One region of the Alistipes megaguti genome, then DNA from elsewhere that is predicted to be linked to it. Evidence: riboswitches for the same ligand, from Rfam matches in the RefSeq annotation. Region 1 holds a riboswitch; each other region holds the start of a gene.
The links. A riboswitch is a leader RNA that binds a small molecule or an ion and turns the genes downstream of it on or off. The one in region 1 is predicted to bind cobalamin.
Positions count from the first base shown of each region.

Region 2: it holds a riboswitch for cobalamin, as region 1 does, so the genes downstream of both, nrdD (anaerobic ribonucleoside-triphosphate reductase) here and PUQ42_RS01345 (TonB-dependent receptor) in region 1, are expected to answer to the same signal.
Region 3: it holds a riboswitch for cobalamin, as region 1 does, so the genes downstream of both, PUQ42_RS05300 (YncE family protein) here and PUQ42_RS01345 (TonB-dependent receptor) in region 1, are expected to answer to the same signal.

Region 1 is NZ_CALUHA010000003.1:6,444-14,290, reverse strand. It holds gene PUQ42_RS01350 (DUF5074 domain-containing protein) at 1-235, opposite strand, end outside; gene PUQ42_RS01345 (TonB-dependent receptor) at 242-2,248, opposite strand; cobalamin riboswitch at 2,287-2,484, opposite strand; gene PUQ42_RS10300 (hypothetical protein) at 2,803-3,003, shown strand; gene PUQ42_RS10295 (DUF4143 domain-containing protein) at 3,101-3,826, shown strand; gene PUQ42_RS01335 (hypothetical protein) at 4,320-4,541, opposite strand; gene PUQ42_RS01330 (hypothetical protein) at 4,765-5,127, opposite strand; gene PUQ42_RS01325 (helix-turn-helix domain-containing protein) at 5,139-5,435, opposite strand; gene PUQ42_RS01320 (Fic family protein) at 5,661-6,548, shown strand; gene PUQ42_RS01315 (MalY/PatB family protein) at 6,950-7,847, opposite strand, start outside.
Region 2 is NZ_CALUHA010000014.1:16,450-24,296, forward strand. It holds partial or broken gene PUQ42_RS05245 (threonine/serine exporter family protein) at 11-490, opposite strand; gene PUQ42_RS05250 (threonine/serine exporter family protein) at 487-1,254, opposite strand; gene nrdG (anaerobic ribonucleoside-triphosphate reductase activating protein) at 1,449-1,922, opposite strand; gene nrdD (anaerobic ribonucleoside-triphosphate reductase) at 1,906-4,020, opposite strand; cobalamin riboswitch at 4,200-4,396, opposite strand; gene PUQ42_RS05265 (ArnT family glycosyltransferase) at 4,497-6,218, shown strand; gene PUQ42_RS05270 (GtrA family protein) at 6,215-6,583, shown strand; gene PUQ42_RS05275 (glycosyltransferase family 87 protein) at 6,714-7,847, opposite strand, start outside.
Region 3 is NZ_CALUHA010000014.1:26,532-34,378, forward strand. It holds gene PUQ42_RS05290 (TonB-dependent receptor plug domain-containing protein) at 1-1,397, opposite strand, end outside; gene PUQ42_RS05295 (hypothetical protein) at 1,405-2,331, opposite strand; gene PUQ42_RS05300 (YncE family protein) at 2,354-3,409, opposite strand; cobalamin riboswitch at 3,514-3,708, opposite strand; gene PUQ42_RS05305 (GNAT family N-acetyltransferase) at 3,773-4,285, shown strand; gene PUQ42_RS05310 (AsmA family protein) at 4,282-6,975, shown strand; gene PUQ42_RS05315 (winged helix-turn-helix domain-containing protein) at 7,059-7,343, opposite strand; gene PUQ42_RS05320 (hypothetical protein) at 7,348-7,847, opposite strand, start outside.

The DNA of each region.
Region 1 (7,847 bases):
GATAGATGTTGCGCAGATAGCCGCCCGTGCGGAAGTCGAAGTGGTCAACGGTGCACTTGTTGCTGCCCATGTTGCCCTCGTTGACGAGGAAGAATCCCTCGATGCGCTCCGGATTCGTCGGCAGCGCGACGAATTCCGCCTCGGAGCGGATCATCGGCAGCTCCTTCCGGCATCCGGCGAGCAGCAGGACGAAGAGTGCGACAGTTATAACGCGATATCGTTTTCGCAGATTCATAATGACTTAAAAGGTATATTGCACGATCAGCCTGAAGTTGATGCCCGGCATCGGGTAGCAGACCACCACTTCGTATTGCTGGTCGAACAGATTGTTCACTTCGAGCGTCGTTTTCAGGTCGCCGCCCCACAGCCGCCAGTTTTTCGCCACCGAGAGGTCGCTCGTGTACCACGGCAGCTGATAGTTGCAGGGGATATTGGCCTGCGACGAATAGCGTTCGCCCGTGTAGATAAAGCTGTAACTCGCCTCCCACGTGCGCCATGCGGCATTCAGCACCGCCGAACCGCTGTGCCACGGGATGTAGGGAATCTGTCCGCCGTAGAATTCGCTTCCTGAATCGGTAAAGTCCTGCGCTTGCTGGTAGGTGTAGTTCAGCCGGCCGACCATCGAGAGGGCGCGCCCCGCGGTCCACTCCGTCTGCACGGCAACATCGACGCCTCGGATCTCCACCTTGCCCAGATTGACCATCGTCCAGCGGAAGAAGTTCGACGTAGGCGTGGCCACGATCTTGTTCTCCACCTCGTTGTAGTAGACGTCGGCCTGCATTTCCAGCGCACGCAGCCACGTGCGGGAGAACTCCTTCCGGTAGGTGAAGCCCGCATTGTACTGGGTGGTGAATTCGGGGTCGAGGTTCGCATTGCCCACGAACGTGTAGTAAAGGTCGTTGAGCGTCGGCATACGGAATATGCGCTTATAGAAGGCGCGCAGGTTCAGGTCCGCCCCTCCGAACGGCCGCCACGAGATGATGACCGCCGGAGTGAGTTTCCGTTTGTCGGGAGCCGTCTCGCCTCGGGTGCGGTCGCGAACCAGCGTGCCGAGCAGGCTCGCCTGCACCTCCACGCGGTCGAAGCGGAACGCCGTGGCCGCGGCCGCCAGCATCGTGTGACGGCGGGGATAGACGAAGTCGCGCAGGTCGGCGTCCAGCAGGTTGAACTGATAGTCGACCGAGAGGTTCGCCTCCCACCACGGGAAGATCGTGAAGCGGTTGGCGGCGGAGAGGTACGCCTCCTGCTGGTAGTAGCGGTTGTTCGTGTACATCAGCGACTCGTCCTTGTTCGGATCGGCCAGATAGTGCAGGTAGTCGTAAGCGTACTTGGCATTGGCCATCAGGCTGTACCATGAGGTGAAATCCTTTTTGAAGGCTCCTTGCACGAAGAAATTGGTGTCCCACTGGCGGTCTTCGTGCGAAAACTTGTTGCGGACGACAGCACCGGGGTATCCGCGTTCCGAGTTGTAGAAATAGACTTTCGCCCGCCAGTAGCCGCGGTTCATCCGGCCGTAGAGACCACCCTCCGCCCGAACGGCGTTCACGTCGCCGTTGCGCCGCACGGCGGTCGTGTCGTAACCCTCCTGCATACGGTAGGTGAACCTGTAACGGCCCGACGAACGGAGGTATTCCGCACTGAGCGAGCCGTTCACCTGCCCGCCGAGTTTCTGCTCCCAGAGCAACGCCGGATTGACGACGCCGAACGAACCGGTCTTGAACGAAGCTTTCAGACGGTGGGTTTTGCCCGCTTCGAACCGCGGCGTGCGCGATTGCAGGTAGATGGAACCCGAGGAGCCGAAGTCCTTGGCGGGCTGGAACACGGCGCTTTTCTGCCCATTGTAGAGCGTCACCGACTCCATGTTGTCGAGCGAGAAGCGCCCCAAATCGACCGTGCCGTTCTGAGCGTTGCCCAGTTCGATACCGTCGTAGAAGACCCCGACGTGGTTGGTGCCCATGCTGCGGATGTTCACCGTTTTCAAACCGCCGACGCCTCCGTAGTCCTTGATCTGGATGCCCGAGAAGTAACGCAGCGCGTCGGCTACGTTGTGCGAATTGAGCCGCTGGAGGCGTTCGCCCGAGAGCTCCTGCACGGGAATCACTTCCCTGCGGATAACATGGCCCGTCACAACGACTTCCTGTACATGTTGAAGGCTATCCAAACGCCCTTGCGCATGTACGCCGCCCGGAATACCTTCCCCCGCAAAAATCAGGAAGAATAACAAGAATCTATAATACCTGCCAAACATTTATATAAATATCCAACCGACCGATCCACGAGTACGGTTAAATCCATAAAACATTGGCAGGTCTTCTGACTGACTCCTCATCCGAAACCTTCCCGGTAAAAAACCAGTGGTACAGATTTTTCGGATGATTGAAGGAGCTTCACAGCAGCGGGTCTGTCCGGGATTCCCACCCGGTTCCCTTTTAATCCCATGACTCGGAAAGAGCCATATCCGGAACCAATCGGCTGCAAAGATAATATTTTTTTTCAGCATTCAAAATTTCTGCAACCGCGAATTTTATGCAAGTTCCCAATTATCACAACCCGTAAATATCCGATATCTCATTTCAATACAGATATTTATCCATCGCAATCCATATCCCGTATTCAGCTTTGTAACCTTCCGCCATCATAGGCTCCGACACACGGAAGAAGCGCAATTCGCCCGGAGTGTAATCAAGTTACAAGATCCGGATACCCGAGAAGGTTATTTGGCCACTGCAACGTACCAAGCCCTCGCTTCTGCTCAAGGGAGAGACGCCGCGACTGGTCGACGAATGGCAGGTTGCCCCCGTATTGTGGGATGCGGTCCGTAATGCCGTGGACGAAAGAGGGTTAAAAGGGCAGTTTATCCTGACTGAATCAACTATAATAGACGATACGGAGATCATGCATACAGGAACCGGCAGGATATCGAAAATGTCCATGTATCCGATGAGCCTTTACGAATCCGAAGAGTCGAACGGTAAGATATCGTTGAAAGAACTGTTGATATAGACGGTTCAGTTCGGAACTCTCCATTGAGGAGCTTATTTTTGCAGCCTGCCGCGGCGGATGGCCTGCATCGTTGGACGAAATGAGTAATCGGGCCAAGTTGCTGATCGCAAAGGATTATCTGGACGTTATCTGTAACGAGGATATTTCGAAAGAGGATAAGATCCGGCGCAATCCTGCTTTGACGCGGCTCATCATGCGTTCATACGCCCTCAACCTTTGCACACTGGCGAAAAAAACAAGCATACTGGCAGATGTCTCGGTTGAGATGGAAGGCTCCTCCATGAAAACTTTCGATGACTATACGAGTGCGCTGAAACGGTTTTTCGTTATTGAAGATATAGAGGCATGGTATCCCGCCATTCGGTCAGCGACAGTCATCAGAAGCGGGGAAAAACGATGCTTCGTCGATCCGTCGATAGCCATCGCGGCGATGGGCGCATCACCCCGAAGTCTGGAGGTCGACCTGAAGACGTTCGGATTCATATACGAATGCATGTGCATCCGGGACCTGAGAATATATTCACAGGCATTAGGCGGGAATTTGTCCTACTACCAGTATCGGTATGGCCTGGAAGCCGATGCGGTTTTGCAGCTGGATGACGGCAGATATGCGCTTATCGAGTGTAAACTCGGCAGCAGGGAGATAGACGAAGGTGCAAAACACCTGCCCGAACTAAAAGGCCTTGTCGAACGGCAGAATAAACAAGAAAGACAAATGCCGCTGCGGCTTCCGGACCTGATGATCGTATTGACCGGAGGAAACATGGCCTATACACGCGACGATGGGGTCAAGGTGATCCCTTCAGGTTGTCTGAAGGATTAGCCGGGAGAATTTAGTCAACGAGTTTTTTTCCTGCGAAAGCTATCGGAATTTCCTGAATATGCTCAGGTAAGAGATAATAATATCATATCTATTTTACGCACTATGGGTAGTATTCCAATAAATGTGTCTGAAAGTAACAATGGCCACATATCTGAAAAATCTGTAGAGTTACTCCTGCCTTTGTACGATTTATTTTTGGGAAGCCATTTGCCATAGATATAGATATTCCGCTCAAGATAGAGCGTGTGCAGGTCATATGAGATGACCCACAGACATAACGAGTGGTCACCTCGAAGATTGAATGTCAGATCACGGAAAGCTGCTTTCGGGAAGCGGACGTCCTGCGTGTAGAAGCGCCCCTTGTAACCCGCAGGCGTCGCTTCACACAAGTAGACGCTAAAAGTACTGAACAACCAGCGGAGAATCCTCCGCCGGTTCTCGGGATATAGACTCTCAACATAAAAGCGATGGTAGTAAATCATCTCCTGCTGCTTCAACGTAAACGATACCTCCGGGCAAAATAGGCAACAACGCCCGGAATGTGCTTTTTGTAATAGGGCTGATTCTCCCGGCACCACGTGGCGAGCTGCTGCTTCGTGGTAAAGGGACGATGCCAACTGCGTCCCGACATAATACGATCCAACTCGGGAGCCAAGCGCTCGACAAAATCTCCGACGGTCCAGCCTTCCCAGATGTGTTTCTGAAGGTCAATCATACCAAATCCATTTTGAAGTTTGACATACGGTTCATGGGCCGGTCCCATTTAGGAAAGAAGGTGCCGACCACGGGCAGATACACAGCGGCGGGACCAACCGGAGACACTTTTCGGACGATACGACCCGAACGGGTGGAGATCGTGCGAAAAGGGCTTCAAGGTGCAGGCGCGCTGCTATCTTAGCCCGCGGTCGGCACTTGCGGAATAACCTTATACCCCACTGTCAAACTTTTTGCTCATCCGGTCCAACTACAATCCGGGGAGTACGTCGCAGCGCATTCTGCAGATTGCGCTGGTTGATCCGGTAAACGAGCATTAGCAGATCATAGGCGCTGTACAGGAATTGCCGCCGATAGATCTTGGGGCGAATCAGCCGTTTTTGACGGTAATGGGTCAGCGTTTCGGGACGAATATCGAGGACTTCGCAGGCCGCATCGGCCGTCAGGAATAACGGCTCGTCGCTTTGACTGCACAGGTATTCAAAAAGCAGCAAACTTTTGCTCAAAAGAAAGTTCGTCTTGATGAGACGTTCGAGCTGTTCGGAGGAGACAAGCCGATAGATGCGGGGATTTTGTTTGGTTTCCATGAGTAACAGATTTATTGATTCAACAATTCGAGTTTCCCGCGGCGGCGTATCTTGCGGATGAACTCCTGCACCTCGGAGAGCAGGCACATGCGCCGGGCTCCGATGTTGAAGCCGACGAGCAGCCCCTGTTCGCGGAAGCGGCGCACCTGGCGTTCGCTCTGGCGGAGCAACTGGCAGACCTCCGCAAAATCGAGGATCGGATCGCCTTCGAGCTGGCTCCGGTGATCCTCCATGAAGTGTACGATCTCGAGGATCTCTTCGACCGTCCGCAGAATGCGGGACAGGTCATCCGTGTGTTGATTTTCCATCTATGTCGGGTTTGGTTTCCACGGCAAAAATGGGACAACCCCGAAACTCGTTTATCAGTGTTTGAATCAATTATATGTTTTCCCAGATCCGAAACCCGGAGATTTCTTGTTCCCGGCAATCCATCAGAGAGCAGAACAAAATTCCCATAATTTGCCGGCATCGGCAAAAATCATTATATTTGGGTCGGGAATCGACCGTTTCACTTGCCGATACGACGTTCGATTATGGAGTACATTTCAGTCGCGGCATTCGCCGCAAAGTACGGCATCGCGGAACGCACGGCCCGCAACTACTGCGCCTCGGGAAAGATCGAGGGAGCCTTCTTGACGGGCAAGACCTGGAATATCCCGGCAGATGCTACATTGCCTCAGCGCAAGCCGCGAGCCGGGCATATCATGCCGTTGTTGGAGGTGCTGCGTGAGCAGAAGACGATGCGTCTCAAGGGCGGCATCTACCACCGCACGCAGATAGACCTCACCTACAACTCGAATCACATCGAGGGCAGTCGGCTGACCCACGACCAAACACGTCATATCTTCGAGACCGACACGGTGGGTGTCGAGGGCGAGACGCTACGCGTGGACGATATCCTCGAAACCACAAATCACTTCTGCTGCATCGACATGATCATCGACCGGGCCACGGAGCCGCTCACCGAGGCTTTCATCAAGGAACTGCATGCACAACTCAAGTCCGGCACGTCGGACAGCCGCAAGGAGTGGTTCGCCGTGGGCGAATACAAGCGTCTGCCCAACGAGGTCGGCGGCATGGAGACTACACCTCCCGAAGAGGTACACCGCGAGATGAAGCGACTCCTAGCAGAGTACAACGCCCGGCGGAGCAAGACGCTCGACGACATCCTCGACCTGCACCTGCGTTTCGAATGCATCCACCCGTTTCAGGACGGCAACGGCCGTGTCGGACGCCTTGTGATGTTCAAGGAGTGTCTGGCGGCCGGCATCGTTCCCTTCATCATCACCGACGACCTCAAGATGTTCTACTACCGTGGTCTGCAACAGTGGCCCGCCGTGCGTGAATATCTGCGCGACACCTGCCTCACGGTGCAGGACAACTACAAGGCGTTGCTCGACTACTTCCGAATCCCCTACTGAACCGCCAGAACAATCTCCAGGCAAATTACACAATCAGAGGTATCCGGGTGGACACAAACGACTATCTGCCGAACTAAATCTTTGATTTATTTATATTTACACACAGTATACTACTTACAAAATTCGGCAAAAAAATCCGCAGGTTCGTTTCCAATTCGGTTGCAAAATCAGGGAATTTTAGTAACTTTGTAACAACCAAGTGAATACAAGGGAAAACAGCGAAAAAAGGTTGTGGCCTATTCGGTGTATCTAAAAATTTTTACAATCTTAACATATTGATATATTGGCAATTACGATATGGGTTCAGTTATCGTTCTCTCCGCCAGGTCCGCGGATCGACCAGACAAAAAACGCTGCAAATCACTTGATTTGCAGCGTTTTTTCATATCTTTTGCCCCGGTTCACCGTCTACGACCGGTCGAGCGGACAAACGCCGCGAAACGCTTCAGACCCTCGTCGAGTCGCGTCCGCGGGCAGGCGATGTTCCAGCGCATGAAACCCTCCCCTTCGGCTCCGTACATCGTTCCGGCATTCAGCCACAGCCCGGCCTCGTCGACCAACCACCGTTCGAGCTCCTCCGATGCAAGTCCCAGCACCCGGCAATCCATCCAGACCAGATAGGTCCCTTCGAGCTCCGCAATCGGGAAGTCGGGCAGCTGCTCCCGGCAGAAAGCCCGCATGTGCCGGTAATTCGCATGGAGATAGCCGACCAGTTCGTCGAGCCACTCCCCACCCTCGTTGTAGGCCGCACGCGTGGCAATGACCCCGAACGGATTGACGTCGCAAACCTCGTTGTCGTTGATGGCCCGGTCGATTCGTGCCCGCAGCCGGTCATCCGCACAGACGATGTTCGCAATCTGCAGCCCGGCGATATTGAACCCCTTGCTCGGAGAGACACACGTCACGCTGTGGCGCAGGAACTCCTCCGACATCGAAGCAAAAGGCGTATAGCGATGCCCCTCATAGACCAGTTCGCAATGGATCTCATCGGCGACGACCAGCACTCCGTGACGGATGCAGATCTCGCCCAGGCGCTGCAGTTCGTCGCGCCGCCAGACCCGCCCGACCGGATTGTGCGGATTGCACAACAGCATCACCTTCACCTGCGGATCGGCCGCCCTGCGCTCCAGATCCCCGAAATCCATCTCATAGGTATCGCCAACGGGCCGCAGCGGCGACGTGACCGTCTCGCAGCCGTTGTTGCGGATCGACGAGAAGAAGCAGTTGTAGACCGGCGTCTGCACCAGCACCTTGTCGCCCGGACGCGTCGCGGCCTTGATGATCGCCGAGAGGGCCGGC
Region 2 (7,847 bases), on a different contig from region 1:
CCCGGCGCCGGCGCGTGAGCGAGAAGGCCTCCCGCTTGAAGACGAAGATCGGCAGCGTGGCCCCGGCGGCCAGCAGCGCGATGACGCTCAGCGAGACCGTGGCGTTCAGAAAGAAGAGCTGCATGTATTGCATGCCCTGCCCCGGGTCGTTGAGCGACTGCAGGAACATGATCAGCGAAAAGACGGTTTTGTAGGCGTAGATACCCGGGACCATGGGCAGCAACGCCGGGATGTACAACACCGTCATCGGGCAGCGGACACCGCATCCGAGCCAGAGGCTTCCGAATCCGATGACCATCGCGGCACAGAGCGAGGCCGAGGCGATGTCGATATCGGCATAGTTCATCAGACAGTAGCGCAGGGCGTGGCCCACGGCGGCCAGCAGGGCAATGCGCGGGAAGGCGCGCATCGGCGGATCGGAGATGGCGCCGAATCCGATGGCGGCCACGGCTGCGAAGAGCCCGTCGAGCAGGATGTCCACGGCGATCATAGCAGCGAGTCTTTAACCATGAGCAGGGTGGCAGCCAGGCCGATGGCGATGCAGATGATGAGCAGCAGGGCGTTGATCAGGCGGCTGCATCCGATCAGGATGTGCCCTTCGACGATGTCGATCACGCCGTTGATCAGGGGGACGCCGGGAACGAGGAACAGCACGCTTGTGGCGAGGGCCGTTTCGGCCGTGCAGTCGAATCGCAGGGCTGACGAAGCGCAGAGCGAGGCCATGAATGCCGCGACGATGAAGATCAGGAAGTGGTTGACGCCGTGGGCCTGCATGCGCTGTTTGGCGGCATAGCCGACCAGCGTCGAGGTGAAGACGATGGCCATGGCCGTCCAGTCGCCGCCGAACAGGCGGCAGAACGAGGCGTTGGCCAGCCCCACGGTCAGCAGCACGAAGATCGGGTCGATCAACGGTTTGGCGGTCAGTTCGTCGTAGCGGCGGCGGATTTCGGCCAGCGGCAGCCGTTCGTCGAGGGCGTCCCAGCTCAGGGCGCTCAGGTCGGAGTTGCGTTCGAAGCTGATCGGCAGCGAGGGAATGCGCACCACGCGGGTGATGGCCTCGCCCGACTCGTCGTCGCGCACCGTGAGGATCGTGCTGCGCTGGAAGCTCGACAACTGGACGTCGACCCCCAACGAACGGCCGATGCGCTGAGAGTTGCGGATGGCGCGGGAGGTGTGGACTCCCGACCCGAGCAGATAGGTCGCATATTCGGCGATAAAGTCGAGGATTTCGGTCAGTTCGTGCCTGGTTTTCATGATAATCGCAAAAATAATCTTTTTCGGATAATTCTGTTCGTTTGATACGAAAAAAATGCCGCCTCATCCCGTTGCGGGGGAGAGGCGGCAGTCGGGGCGTTCTTCGGGAGCCGGAAGGGGTCGTATGGCAGACGACACGCGGGGTTACTCATCTAATCTCTAATCTCGTAAGGTTTCTCCGGCTCCCGGGAACGTCAGGCGGTATGTCGTCGGAATCGTGCGGTGATGTCGGTCATCCCTCCGCAGCGATCGACGCGGTAGAGTCGCTGGTTGGTGGTCGGGGCGTTGAGCGGGCCGCAGCGTTCGATCCAGGGGCCGAGCTTCACGTAGTCGAATACCTCGGGGGCCACCCCTTCGGGCAGCCGTTCGCGCCCCGAGTACCAGCCCACGCGCAGCGCGGGCCACGTGCGGCGCACCCATGCGGCCAGCCGGGCCACCTCGAGCGGTGCGGCATCGCCGCCCATGAAGCAGAGGCAGGTGACCGAGTGTCCGTAGCGGTCGAGCAGCGCCGCGAGCTCCCGCTCGTCGAGCCGTTGCCCCGCATCGCGTTGCAGGTGGGGGCTGTGGCATCCCGGGCAGCGGTTCGGGCAGCCGGTGAGGTTGACGGCCAGCGTCGTCTCGTCGGGGATCTCCGCGAAGACGATGTCGAAGTTATGATAGCGGAGCATCGGTCTGCGGTTTATGGGCGTAGAAGCGGCGCGAGGCCTCCTGCTGGCGGGCCGCCGAGAAGTTCGAGACGCGTTTCATGTAGCCGATCACGCGCGTGAGGTAGTCCAGATCGGTCGAGTGGCACTCGGGGCACGTGTGCAGGTAGCGCTTGTCGATGTGCCCGCAGTGGTTGCAGACCGTGTTCGGGATGTTGAACGTGAAGTAGTTGCACCCCTCGCGGGCCGCCACGCGCAGCAGCTGCCGGTACTGCTCCTGCGAGAGATGATCCTCCAGATTGAGGTGCAGGGCCGAACCGCCGGTCAGGTGGTCGATGTAGCGGTGACCGTGGAGGCGGAACTTGTCGACGATGTTCAGCGACGGATCCTCCACGACGTAGAAGTACGAGTTGTAGCAGTCGCGCGGCACGGCGTATCCGTCCTCGCGGTCCCACTTGGCGTGCTTCACGCCGACGTTTTCGGCCGGGATCATCTCGCAGTTGAACATCAGCTCCTTCGTGCGGTACTTGCGGTTGCAGCGCTCGATGAGCCCCAGCACCTCCTCGACGAACGAGGCGTAGCGGTCGTTGTCCGAGATCTCCAGCCCGAGGAACTCGGCCGCCTCGACCAGTCCGTTGACGCCGACGGTCAGATACTGCCGCGAGAGGTTGATGTAGCCGGCATCGAACAGCGGCAGCATCCCCTTTGCCTGCAGCGTCTTGAGGTTTTCGTTGTAGGCCGTCTGGACCTTGTGCACCAGGTCGACCACCTCTTCGAGGAACTTCAGGTAGTGCATGCCGTTGCGCGCGGCGTACTGGATGCAGCGGTTGAGGTTGACGGTCAGCACGCTCTTCGAGCCGGTCGAGACGCCCCCGGCGCCGAGCGTGTAGCTGAAGCCGTTGTCCTGGATTTCGTTGCGCAGGCGGCAGCACGACGAGAGCGAATCGGCGTTGTCGCTCAGGTAGGTGAAGAACGAGTGGCCCTCGGCATACATCTGCGCCGTGAAGTCGCCCCACTCGGGATCCATCACGTCGCCCTCCTTCGAGAGCAGGGCCATCGTCTCGACCGGGAAGGTCAGTACGGTCTTCGTGCGCTCGCGGTTGAACCACCGCATGAAGCGCTTCTGCAGCCACGAGAGCGACTCCCAGTGGGGTGCCGATCCGTCCGGGAAGCGGAATTCGCCGAACAGCGACTCGAAGTAGCAGCGGTCGTAGTAGGCGATGTTCCAGAAGACGGCCTGGAAGTTGCGCGCCCCGGTGGGCTGGTTGATCGAGTAGACGATCTGCTCGAAGCAGTCGGTGATGACCTTGTCCAGTGTGCGGTGCTTGCGCGAGAGGTCGACCACCTCGTCGGCCCGCGTGTAGTAGTCCTCGCCGTACTCCTGCTCGATGAAGTAGTTCATGTACATGAGGAACTCGGGGGTGGCGCAGGCCCCCGACAGCATCGACGAGACGATGAAGACCATGTTGACGAATCCGCCGCAGAACGACTTGAGGTTGGTCGGGCGCGTCGAGTTGCCGCCGATGGAGATCGTGCCGCCGAGCAACCACGGATACATCGTGATCGAGGCGCAGTAGTTGGCCATCGACGTCTCGTCGTTCTTGTAGATGAAGTGGTTGTTCAGCAGGTGGAGGTACTTGTCGGCCAGCTCCCGGCCGTACATTTCACGGATGCGGTCGGTGAGCAGGCGGCGGTTCAGGCGGATGAAGTTCTGCTTGGGCAGCTCGCCGATCAGCGTGGCGATGTTCTTGTTCTCGACGTTGGCGTTGGCGTCGAATTTCGACCCCGTGGCGGGGTTCGAGGCGGCGCAGTAGTCGGTCAGGAAGCGGAGCTTTTCGCGCTCCTCGCGGTCTTCGGTGTGGCGCTGGCGGTAGAGCATGTAGCTCTTGGCCACGGCGAAGTAGCGCTCGGCCATCAGGGCCACCTCGACCTGGTTCTGAATCTCCTCGACGGACATACCGTCGGCGACGTGCACGCGGCTCAATACCGACGTGAGGTCGTCGTCCGTAGCATACCCGCCCACCGAGAGGAAGGCCTTGCTGACGGCCCGTTTGATCTTCTCGACGGAGAACGCCTCGCGTTTCCCGTCGCGCTTGACAATGCAGAGTTCCGAAATGCCCATACTGGTTCCGTAGTTAAAAGGTTGTGCCATCGCTTCCGGCCGACGGTCGACGCCCCGGGCACGTTGCGGACCAAACGGCCCGAAGACGATGCGCGGCAGCCGCCTTGTCGGCGTCCGGAGTCGTATGTATTATAAAAAGTGTAAAAAAATGTTGCGGCGTCGTCCCACGTCCCGAGGACTACGGCCTGTCCGGCAAGGCAGGTCTTCTGACTCGCTCCCGCCGCACGCCTTCCCGTTCCTGCCGGAACAGTGGCAAAGAGTGTGCAGCCTTTTGCGGAGCTTACAGCTACGGGCATAGTCCCTGATTTGCACAGGAGTTCCCTTTTGATCCCGGGCCGGCAGCCGCCGGCTGGGAACCTTGCTCGGGAACAAAGATAGGAATTGTTGCGGGGTTTGCAAACGCCGGAGGCTTTTTTTAATGAACAATGTATCAACATCGACGCAATCCCGAGAAAAATTCCTACCTTTGCCGCGGTATGAAAGCATCGCTCAAAACGGGATATGCCGCGTGGGGACCCGACACGCTGGTCCTCTTCTGGCTCGGCGTCTGGTGGGTGTGCAACCTCCTGCAGGCGGGGTTCTCCCAGCTGGCCAACGACGAGGCCTACTACCACATGTTCGCCGAACACCTGGCATGGGGCTATTTCGACCATCCGCCCATGACGGCACTGCTGGTCTGGCTGGGCGAACACCTCGCCGGCGGTGAACTGGGCGTGCGCCTCTTCTTCACGCTGCTGCAGCCGCTCTATCTTTGGGTGCTGTGGCGGCTGATCCGCCCGGCGGATGCCTCGCGCCGTGACGCCGCATTGTACTGCATGGTTGCCGCCTCGACGCTCATGCTGCAGCTCTACGGCTTTATCGCCGTGCCCGACGGTCCGCTGCTCTTCACGACGGCGCTCTTCCTCGGGGCCTTCCGCCGCTTCACCGAGGAGCGGCGCGGCGCCTGGCTGTGGCTGGGGGTGACGATGGCGCTGATGGCCTACAGCAAGTACCACGGGGCGCTGGTCGTTCTCTTCGCCCTGGCGGTGACGCCCCGCCGGCTCTTCCTCCGTCCGGGACTCTATCTGGCCGGTGCCGTGGCCCTGCTGCTGCTCGTGCCGCATCTGCTGTGGCAATATCACCACGACTGGGCTTCGTTCGCCTACCACCTCTCGGGCCGCAATGCCGTCTTCCGCGTGAGCTACGTGACGGATTTCCTCGTCAACATGCTCGTGGTCTTCAACCCCTTCTTCGTGCCGCTCTGGGTCCAGGCCTGGCGCAAGACCCGCTGTCGGACGCCCTTCGAACGTCTGCTGCGGCTGCTGCCCGTGGGTTTCATCGGCTTCTTCCTGCTCTCGTCGCTGCGCGGATACGTCCAGCCGCAGTGGGTCATCGTCTCGACGTTCGGGCTCCTGTGGCTGCTGTTCGACTATGCGCGTCGCCACCCGCGCACGCGTCGCTACGTCATGCGGGCCGGCGGCGTCACGCTGGTGCTGGTCGTCGTCGTGCGGCTGGTGATGATCTTCAACCCGACCGATCTGCGCTTCGAGGTCTTCCACAACCCCGAAAGCTACGGCACCATTGCCCGCGAGGCGCACGGCCGTCCCGTGATCTTCTGCGACGGCTACGCCATTGCGGCCAAGTATGGCTTCTACACCGGCGGCGAGGCCTATTGTCAGCCCAATATCCGCTACCGGACCCATCAGTGGCAGTTTCGTGACGACGATACGCGCTTTGCGGGACGCGAAGTGTTGGTCGAGTGTCCACGGCAGGCCGACACGCTCCCCGGTGTGCAGACCATTCAGTTGGCCAACGGCCGCACCTTCTCGTGGTTCGTCGACCGCTCGTTCCATCCCGTGCGGCGGGTCGACATCGCTTTCAGCGGACTCCCCGAACGGGTTGCTCCGGGCGAGGTGCTCGACCTCGAACTGCGCATCATGAACCCCTATCGTTATGAGATTCGCGTCGGCGAGGGTCCGATCGGACTCCATATTCTCTGGAAGCACGGCCGCTTCCGGGTCGAGGAGTTCCCGACCGGGGCGCGCTTCACGCTCGGCGCCGGAGCGACGCTGACGCTCCCCGTGCGCTTCACGGTCCCGGAACAGCTGGCCGGTGAACAGTTCGACGTGGGCTTCGCCCTCTGCCGGACGGGCTATACGAATTGGTTTAACGGCAAACCCGTTTCGACGCGCGTCGACGGGTTGAACAAACGACTATGATCGAACAGTTTCTGAAATTCTGTGTAGTCGGCGGCTCCGGCGTATTCGTCGATTTCGGAATCACCTACGTCTGCAAGGAGTGGCTGCGGCTGAACAAGTATGTGGCCAATTCGGCGGGTTTCCTCTGCGCCGCCACCACGAACTACATTCTCAACCGGGTCTGGACCTTCCACAACGAGAATCCCGACATTGCGGGGCAGTATCTGCGTTTTCTGGGTATTTCGCTCGTCGGTCTGGCGATCAACAACGCCACGATCTATCTGTTGCACGGGCGTTTCAAGCTGAACTTCTATCTGGCCAAGCTCTTCGCCATCGGTGTGGTGACCTTCTGGAACTTCTTCATGAACTACTTCTTCACCTTCTGACGGCTGGGCCATCTGGCCGTCGGTCTGGCACCCGGTCCGATTCCGACCGCCCCCCCCCTGTACCAAAAAAAGCCCCGGAACATCTCCGAGGCTTTTTCAGGTTTATCGTACGTCGGGGAATTCGGAACCTCTATCGGAGGCCGACCAGACGGCACTCCTCCGAGAGCGACTCGGGGGTGCGGATGAAGGCCGTCCAGCAGATCCGGAGCCAAAGGTAGAGCAGCAGCCAGAGATTCAGCTGCCAGCCGTAGAAGAACTCCATGACCGGTAGCGGGCAGATCACGTCGACGGGCATGACCACCACGACGACGAACGTGGCCCAGTAGACGATACGGTCGAGCAGGTTCAGGGCGCCGCCGCGCTTCATGCTCCAGTACCAGAACTGATAGGCGATCAGCGTGATGACGTAGGTGTGGCCCTCGCTCGAGTTGCTGAAGAGGATGACGTAACCCATCAGTACGGCCAGCGCCGCCAGCCGGAAGAAGGGCTGCCTCCACTTGCGGCAGTTGGCCACCAGCCCGACGGCCAGGGCGGCCAGCACGCCGATCTGCACGGCCATCTGGTAGCGCAGCAGTCCGAAGGGGCGCAGGTAGAAGAGATTCATCCACGTGCGGGTGCTCTTGTGTTCGGTCAGGGCGGCGACCCACTTGCCGTAGTAGGCGGGGAGCTCTTCGAAGGGCATGTTGACGGCCGGGGCGGCCAGCAGCACGACTCCGATGCCGACGGCGTAGCCGACGTTGCGCCAGAAGTGGGGGTAGCAGAGCAGCAGTCCGAGCTGGAAGATGCCGTAGACCTTCGTGAAGCCGGAGATCATCATCAGCAGGACGGCCCAGAACCCCTTGTCGCGTTCGAGCAGCGAGTAGGCGAAGAGGAACATGTATCCCACGGCGACGTTGTACTGGAACGAGAGCTGCGTGCAGGCCAGAATCAGGAAGGTATAGAGGAACGACTTGCACTTTTCGTCGCGCGTGAAGCGGCCCGGGAGGGTGAAGATCGCCACGAACCACATCGTGAAGTTGAAGAGGTTCCAGACGAAGGGGCCCAACCAGGCGGGCAGGTAGGCGAACGGTGCGAAGAGGATGTTGAACAGCGGGCCGTAGAGGTAGTAGTCCAGCTGGGGCATGGCCTGCGACCAGCTTTCGCCGTAGGGGGCGATGTGCTGCCAGAAGAGCTTCGTCGATTCGGCGAAGATCATGAAGTTCCTGTGGCGTCCGCGGGCCACCTCCGAGAAGGTGAGCGCCAGGACGATCAGCATACCGAGGAT
Region 3 (7,847 bases), on a different contig from region 1:
CCCGGCTGGAAGTAGAGGTCGTTGAGCGTTGGGTAGCGGTAGTTGCGGGCCGCCGAGGCCTTCAGCACGACATGGCCGCGTTGGGAGGCCTGCCAGTCGACGAACAGCGCCGGGATGAGCGGCGTCGAGCGGTCGCCGTAGAGCTCCCACCGCAGGTCGACGGCCACCCCCAGTCGCGGTACCGGACGCCACTTGGCCGAGGCGAAGGCCGACAACTCGAACCGCTCCTGACGGTAGAGCGTATCGGCCTGTCGGCCCGTCGTGGCGTCGATCACCGAGAGGTCGCCGCTGTGGACGCGGTGCTGGTGGCCCGAGAGGTTGGCCGCGAAGAGCCACTGCTCGTTCGGCGCGTATTCGGCCTCGGCCCGGACGAAGAGGGTGTGGATCCGGCTCCGGGCGTCGGTCACCGGGATGAAGTTGCCCGCCCCGTCGGGGTCCGACTCCATGCGGTAGCGCAGATCGTCGTAGGTGTAGCCGGCGCGGGCCCCGACCTTCACCCCGCCGAAGAGGCGGTCCCACGAGACGACGGCCCGCAGCGTGCGTTCGGCCTGCGAGTTGCGCTTTTCGCGCGAGGTGTTGCGGTCCGACGACAAGAGGGCCAGCCCGCGGTCGGTGTCGAGATACCATGCCGCCAGCGAGAAGCGGTCGCCGCGATCCGACGTGTAGTAGAGCTCCTGGAGCAGGTGCAGGTCGCGGAAGGCGCCGTTGCGGTTGCGCACGAGCGGGTAGTAACTTCCGACGATCTGCCCGTCGGCATCGGTCGTGAACTGTTTCGAGTCGTAGTTGCGGTAGCGGAAGTCGTTCTCCGAGGTGCTGGCCAGCAGTCGCGTCGAGGAGCTCCAGCGCCGGCCGCGGTAGCTCAGCTGCAGAAATTCGTCGAACGTGGTGAACGACCCGATGCCTTGGATGTAGCGCAGCGAGAGCCCCTCCCGGTCGGGTTGGCGGGTGGCCAGCGTGATGGCGCCGCCCAGACCGCCGCCGGTGATCCCCACCGAGCTGGCCCCGTGGTAGATCGCCGCGCGGTCGACAAAGTAGGAGGGGATGAGCGAGAAGTCCACCTGTCCGAGCATCGGCGAGTTGACCTTCATGCCGTTCCAGGTGACCTGCGTGTGGGAGGGGGCCGTGCCGCGGAACGAGGCCGTGGAGAGCGTCGCGCGGCCGTAGGATTTGATGAAGAGGGTCGAGCCGGCGCTCAGGGCGTCGGCCAGCGACGAGGAGATGTTCTCGCGCAGGATGGCGCTGTCGAGGACGGTGCGCTGCACGCCGATCTCCTTCATCGGGCGGCGCCCGGCGATCTCGACCTGCTCGATGGCCACGGTGCGGGCCGTGGAGTCGCGCTGCGCCAGGACGTTCCCCGTGCAGAGCAGTGCGGCGAGTATGACGGCAACGCTCCTCACCGCCTCGCTATTCGGTTCGGGTGACGGTGCGGTAGCAGCCCACGCCGCACACCTCGGTCGAGATTTCGCCCACGCCGTTGCCGGCCGTGCAGTTCACGCCGGTCTGGATGCGGATGAAGTCGATCTGCCGCAGGTCGACCGGATTTCCCTCCCCGTCGACGGCATTGGCGATGCGGAAGCGGTTCTTCGACCCGGCACCGTCGATCGTCGACGAATTGTCGGCGTATCCCCAGGCGAAGGACTGAATGTCGTAGATGCCGGTCTGCTCGTCGGGGACGACGTTGTCCGGAAGGCGGGTTCCCGTGTAGGTCAGCTCGCCGACCCAGGCCGGAATGTAGCTCTGCGTATGGATCGTGCGTTCGATCGTTCCGCTGCCGCCGCGGTTGTCCGTCCAGGCGACCGAACCGTCCTCCTGTGCGGTGTAGGTGACCTCGTAGCCGCGCGTGACCCGGGCCTCCTCGCTTCCCTTGAGTTCGTACCAGGTCTCGCCCGCGGGCGAACCGTCGCCGTTCGTGTCCTGCGCCACCGAGACGATGCCCGGCTCCGACGAACCGTTGAAGGAGTTGCCCGTGACGTAGAGGTCGTACTCCGCACCGCCCGAATTGGGCACCGGCTCGTCGAATCCCAGGATGATGTATCCGCCCCAGCCTCCGAGCGAGACAAATCCGTAGGTGACGGTTTCGGTGCCGGAGTCGGGCTCACCGCCCCGAGTCAGACGGGCCGAGGCGTAGGCGGCGGCCGCTTCGGGGGTGGTGATCGGCTCCTGCGGGAAGCCGGCCAGCGTGCTGTTGATGAACTGTCCCGGAGCCGGGGTGTATTCGAGAACCTTCGAGGTGGGGAACTCCTCGCGGACCGTGGTGATCGTCTCGCTCGAGTTGCAGGCCGTGGTCGCGATCAGGAGCCACGCGCCGTGTTTCAGGGATATCTTTTTCATGATCGGATGTTTGTCTGGTGGTTCAGAGTCGTTTGAAACAGAAGTTGCCGGGGATGACCCCCACGCGGAGCGTATCGACGGGCTGCCCTTCCGCCGTGAAGCGGTAGACGACGCCGTTCTGCACGTAGTCGATGGCGTCGGCGACGTAGACCTCGCCCGTGTCGGGATCGATCCCCAGCCCGTAGTAAAGCGTCCCGGCGTAGGGGAGGAAGGGCTCCGCCGGAAGACTTTCATCCTGCGTGGACATGCGCCATACGTCGCGGGCGATGAAGTAGAGGCGGTCGTTGGCCGCGTCGAGCGTCAGCCGCGACGGCGGACGGTCGGCCGGCAGTTCGAAGCGGCGCTCGACCTCGAGCGTCGCGGCGTCGATCCGCCACAGGGCCGGGGCCTCGCCTGACCGTCCGTCGGTGGCGGTCCAGAGCTTGCCGTGACGGTCCAGCACGAGCGAATTGGGCTGCCAGCCCACGGTCAGCGAGTCGACGAGCCGTTCGGTGCGGGTGTCGATGGCCAGGATCTTGTTGTCGTACGACCAGCAGTTGACCAGTACGCGGTCGCCCGAGAGGACCATCTGTTCGGTCGAGCGGTGGCCGTTCATGTCGATGCGCGAGCGGATGCGGTTGGTGCGCGGGTCGACGACCGTGATCCGCGGATCATAGAGGTCCGAGATGTAGGCCGTCTGCTCGTCGACGAAGAGGATCTGTCGCGGCGAGACCACCTCCTCGATGAGTCCTGTGATGCGGAACGTGTCGGGGTCGATGACGTAGATCACCCCCGAATTGTTGACCACGACATAGCCCTTTCCGTCGTGAAGGGTCATCGACTGAGCCACGTCGCCGAGTTTCATGCCGTTGGCGCGCAGGAAGACGGTGTTTTCGAGTCGTCGCGACTCGGGGTCGTAGTACGACAGCGAGGCGTTGTCCCACATGAAGTTGCCCTCGCAGGTGATGAAGAGGCCGCGGCCGCGGAGGTCGAACGCCTCTTCGGCCTGGGGCCCGTACTCCATGCAGGCGCCCGTGGAGAGGGCTCCCGTCAGGAGCAGAAGGCTCCGCAACAGCATATGTCGCAGTGCGTGTTTCATCCGTCCGGTTTGGTTTTTGAAGGCCCGAGCCCGAGCCCGGGCGGAGGGCGGCGTTCGGCGGAAGGGGTGAAGATTCGCGTCGAACCCCATTCACCGCGGGGTTTTCGGACCGGAATGCCGCGGCAGGTCTTCTGACTCGTTACCGGTCGGGCGCCTTCCCGCCCCGTGGGGCAGTGGCCGAGAGTGCCGGACCGTACACGTAACTTACAGCAGCGGGAACTGTTGCCGATTTGCACGGCATTCCCATTTAATCCCGGACGGTCGACTCCCGTCCCGGAACCGCAGCGCGACAAAAGTACGCTTTTTTCCGCGGAACACCATGCTGTTTTCGACAAAAAGGTTATCTTTGTGAAAAATAACCGGATGAAGTTGCTTGTTGTCGATCGTGTGAAGGGGTTTTCCGCCGAGTTGGAGGAGGCGTTTTGCCGGTTGCTCCCGCAACTCTCCCCGCGGCTTGCGGCGCCCCTCGAAGAGCGGGTACGGCAGATGCTGGCCCATCCCACAACGGCACTCTTTGTGGCTCGGGAGGCCGAGGCGCCAGAGGCCGCGATGGCGGCCGGGTCGACGACGCCGACCTGTGCGGATGATTCCGTTGCGCGCGGCCGGATCGTGGGCGTGCTGACGCTGGTGTGGTATGACGCACCGTCGGGGCGCAAGGCCTGGATCGAGGATGTGGTGGTCGACGCCGCGGCCCGCGGCTGCGGAGCCGGACACGCGCTGGTCGAGGCGGCGCAAGGCCTGGCCCGCGAGATCGGGGCGGAGCGGTTGATGCTTACCTCCAATCCCCGCCGTACGGCGGCACGGGCCCTCTACCGGAAATGTGGATTCAACGAGGCGGAGACTACGGTTTTCGTCTCCAACATGGATAAGGGATGAAAAAGTTTGCAAAGATTCTGACCACGATTGTGGTGGTCATTCTGGCGATCGCACTCATCGTGCCGTTCGCTCTGCGGGGCAAGATTGCCGACATTGTGAAGAAGGAAGCCAACGGGATGCTCACGGCCACGCTCGATTTCGAGGAACTCGACATCAGCCTGCTGCGCCACTTCCCCAACGCTTCGGTCGAGCTGAAGGGGCTGACGCTCGTCGGCGCCGAGGAGCCGTTCGTCGGCGACACGATCGTGGCCGCCCGGCGCATCTCGGTGGTGGTGAATCTCCTGTCGCTCTTCGGCGATGGCGGGTATGAGGTGACGAAGGTCATCCTGGCCGATCCGGCGCTGCACGCCCACAAGATGGCCGACGGCGCCGTCAACTGGGATGTGATGAAACCCTCCGAAGAGGAGCCGGCTGCCGAAGAGAAACCCTCCGAAGAGGGCGGCTCGTCGTTCCGCCTTTCGGTGCGCGACTTCCGCATCTCGGGAGCCGTGATCCGCTACGAGGATGATTCGACGCGGATGAGCTTCTCGACCGATCCGCTGTCGTTGCGCCTGCGCGGCGACATGTCGGCCGAACGCACGCAGCTCGATCTGCGTCTGAAGACCGAACGGACGAATTTCGTTTCGGGCGGTATTCCGCTGCTGAGCAATGCCGAGGCGGAGCTGGTGGCCGACATCGACGCCGATCTGAAGAACATGCACTTCACCTTCTCGAAGAATACCTTTCGGCTGAACGCCATCCAGGTGGGGCTTGACGGCTGGGTCGAGATGAAGGACGACGCCGTGGCCATGGCCCTCAAGGCCGGTTGTGACGGCGTGCAGTTCAAGGATGTGCTGTCGCTCATCCCGGCCTTCTATACGCGGGAGTTCAAGAATCTGACGGCCGGCGGCGAGTTGGATCTTTCGCTTTGGGCCCGTGGTGAGATGCGCGGCTCGCAGTTGCCGGCCTTCGAGTTGAAGACCTCGGTGCGCAACGGCAGCTTCCAGTATGCGTCGCTGCCGAAGGCCGTTACGGACATCAACCTCGAGGCGCGCATCGCCAATCCGGGCGGCGTGATGGACCGCACGGAGATCGACCTCTCGAAATTCGGCCTGCAGATGGCCGGCAACTCACTCGCGGCCACCTTCTATGCCACCAATCTGGCCAGCGACCCGACGTTCCGGGCCACGGCCGACGGCAAGATTGATCTGGGAGCCGTCAAGGAGGTCTATCCGCTGGAGAAGGGGATTGAACTCGAGGGTGTCATTACGGCCGACGTACAGCTCTCGGGCCGCATGTCCGACATCGAGAAGAACCGTTACGAGTCGCTGGGCGCCAAGGGAACGTTCGTGCTCGAGCAATTGGGACTGACGCTCGAAAACCTGCCGCCGATTCAGATCCGTCGGGCCGCGGCAACGATCACCCCGGCGGCGATGACCCTCGGCGAATTCGGCCTGACGGTCGGACGCAGCGATCTGTCGGCCAACGGCCAGCTGAGCGGTTATCTGGGTTATCTGCTGCGCGGCGAGGAGCTTTCGGGACGTCTCTACGTGAAGTCCGAATTGTTGGATCTGAACGAGATCATGGCGGCGCTTCCGGGCAGCGAGTCGGACGATGCCGCCGCCGAGGAGGAGGTTGCGGAGGAGGTGGCCGAGGCTGCCGATACGACGGCTTCCGCCCTGGAGATTCCGCGCAACCTGCGTCTGTCGCTCAATACCGATCTGAAGAAGGTCCTCTTCCAGAAGATGACCATCGAAAACATCACGGGCGAGATGAGCATGGCCGACGGTACGTTGTCGCTCGACGGCCTGCGGCTGGGCATCTTCGGAGGCAAGGCCTCGGCCTCGGGAAGCTACTCGACGGCCTCCGATCCGAAGCGTCCGGCCCTGAAGCTCAAGGCCGACTTTGCGAATGCCTCGTTTCAGCGTACGTTCGAGGAGCTGGAGATGGTCAAGCAGTTAGTGCCGATCTTCGAGAAGACGGGCGGCAACTATTCGCTGTCGCTCGATCTGGCCACGGCTCTTGATGCGGCTATGTCGCCCGACCTCGCTACGCTCAACGCCTCGGGCGAGATCCGCTCGGAGAATATCAATATCCAGAACATCAAGGCTTTCGAGGCGATGGCCGATGCGCTGGGCAACGATAAACTGCGCAAGATCGAGGCCAAGGATGTGAAGATCCGCTTCGAGATCCGCGACGGCCGGGTGAACACTTCGCCCTTCGATCTGAAGATCGGCGACGTAAACGTCAACCTTTCGGGTTCGACGGGGCTCGACCAGACGATCGACTACCAGGCCAAGGTGGCCATTCCGGGCGGCGGTGTGCTGCAGAACGTGGCCGTGAATATCGGGGGAACGTTCACCTCGCCGAAGATCACGCTCGGGGTGAAGGAGGCGGTTCAGGAGGCCGTAACCAACGTGGTCAACGAGCAGATCCAGAAGCTGACGGGCAGCGAATCGCTCTCGGAGGAGATTGCCAAGCAGGCTGAGAATCTGCGTCAGGAGGCCCGCAACGCGGGACAAAAGCTGATCGAGGTGGCCCAGCAGCAGAGCGACAAACTGGTCGAGGAGGCCTCGAAGAAGGGGGCGCTGGCCAAACTGGCGGCCAAGAAGGCCGGCGACAAGCTGGTCGAGGAGGCTGAGAAGCAGGCCGAGAAACTCACGGCCGAGGCCGAGAAGCAGATCGAGAAACTCACGGCCGGCAAACAATAGAGCGCCCGGTCGAAAGTCCGATACGACAAGGGGTGCTGACACAATGGTCAGCACCCCTTTTTTGTCGGATGGTCGGGCCGGCCTTATCGCCGGATGTAGGTCTGCAGCACCTCGACATACTCCGCGAAGGCGTCGCGTCCGGCGTCGGTGATGCGGCATACGGTACAGGGCATCTTGCCCCGGAAGGTCTTCTCCACGTCGATGTACCCTGCCCGGGCCAGTTTGTCGAGCTGCACGGAGAGATTGCCGGCCGTGGCGCCGGTCTGTTGTCGGAGAAAGGTGAAGTCGGCGCTTTCGACCCCGATGAGGACCGACATGACGGCCAGCCTCAGTTCCGAATGCAGTAGCGGATTCAACTCTCGGAACATGGTGTTATTTTTCGTGACGGGTCCGGTAGTTGATGATGTGGCCCGGGACGACCATCATCCCGACGAAAAGCAGGGCGAAGAGCAGGATCTCGTTGCTCATCATCGTCGTATCGATCTCTGTGGTGCGGGCCAGTTGTCCGAGCCGGAAGTCGTACAGTGCGAAGAGCACCGAGCCGGCCATGCCGAAGAATCCGGCTGCGGTGTAGACCTTCGAGCGGACGATCAGCCCGGTCGAGGCGGTGCCGACCGACATCGTGAGGGTGATCAGGGCGAAGAGGCTTGGGCGGTAGCTCCAGCCGTGGAGGAAACTGAAGAGGAAGATCGGAATGAGGGTCAGCGAGCAGACCCTCCACAGCGAGTGGATGATGCGGTCGATCTCGGTGCGGGGCTCTGAACTCTTTTTTTCGGGGAAGAGACGCATCAGCAGGCAGCCGATGACCGGAATGAGGAACCACGTCAGGCTCCATGCCGGGTCGGCACCGGCGATGTTGAGGGCGTAGTTGA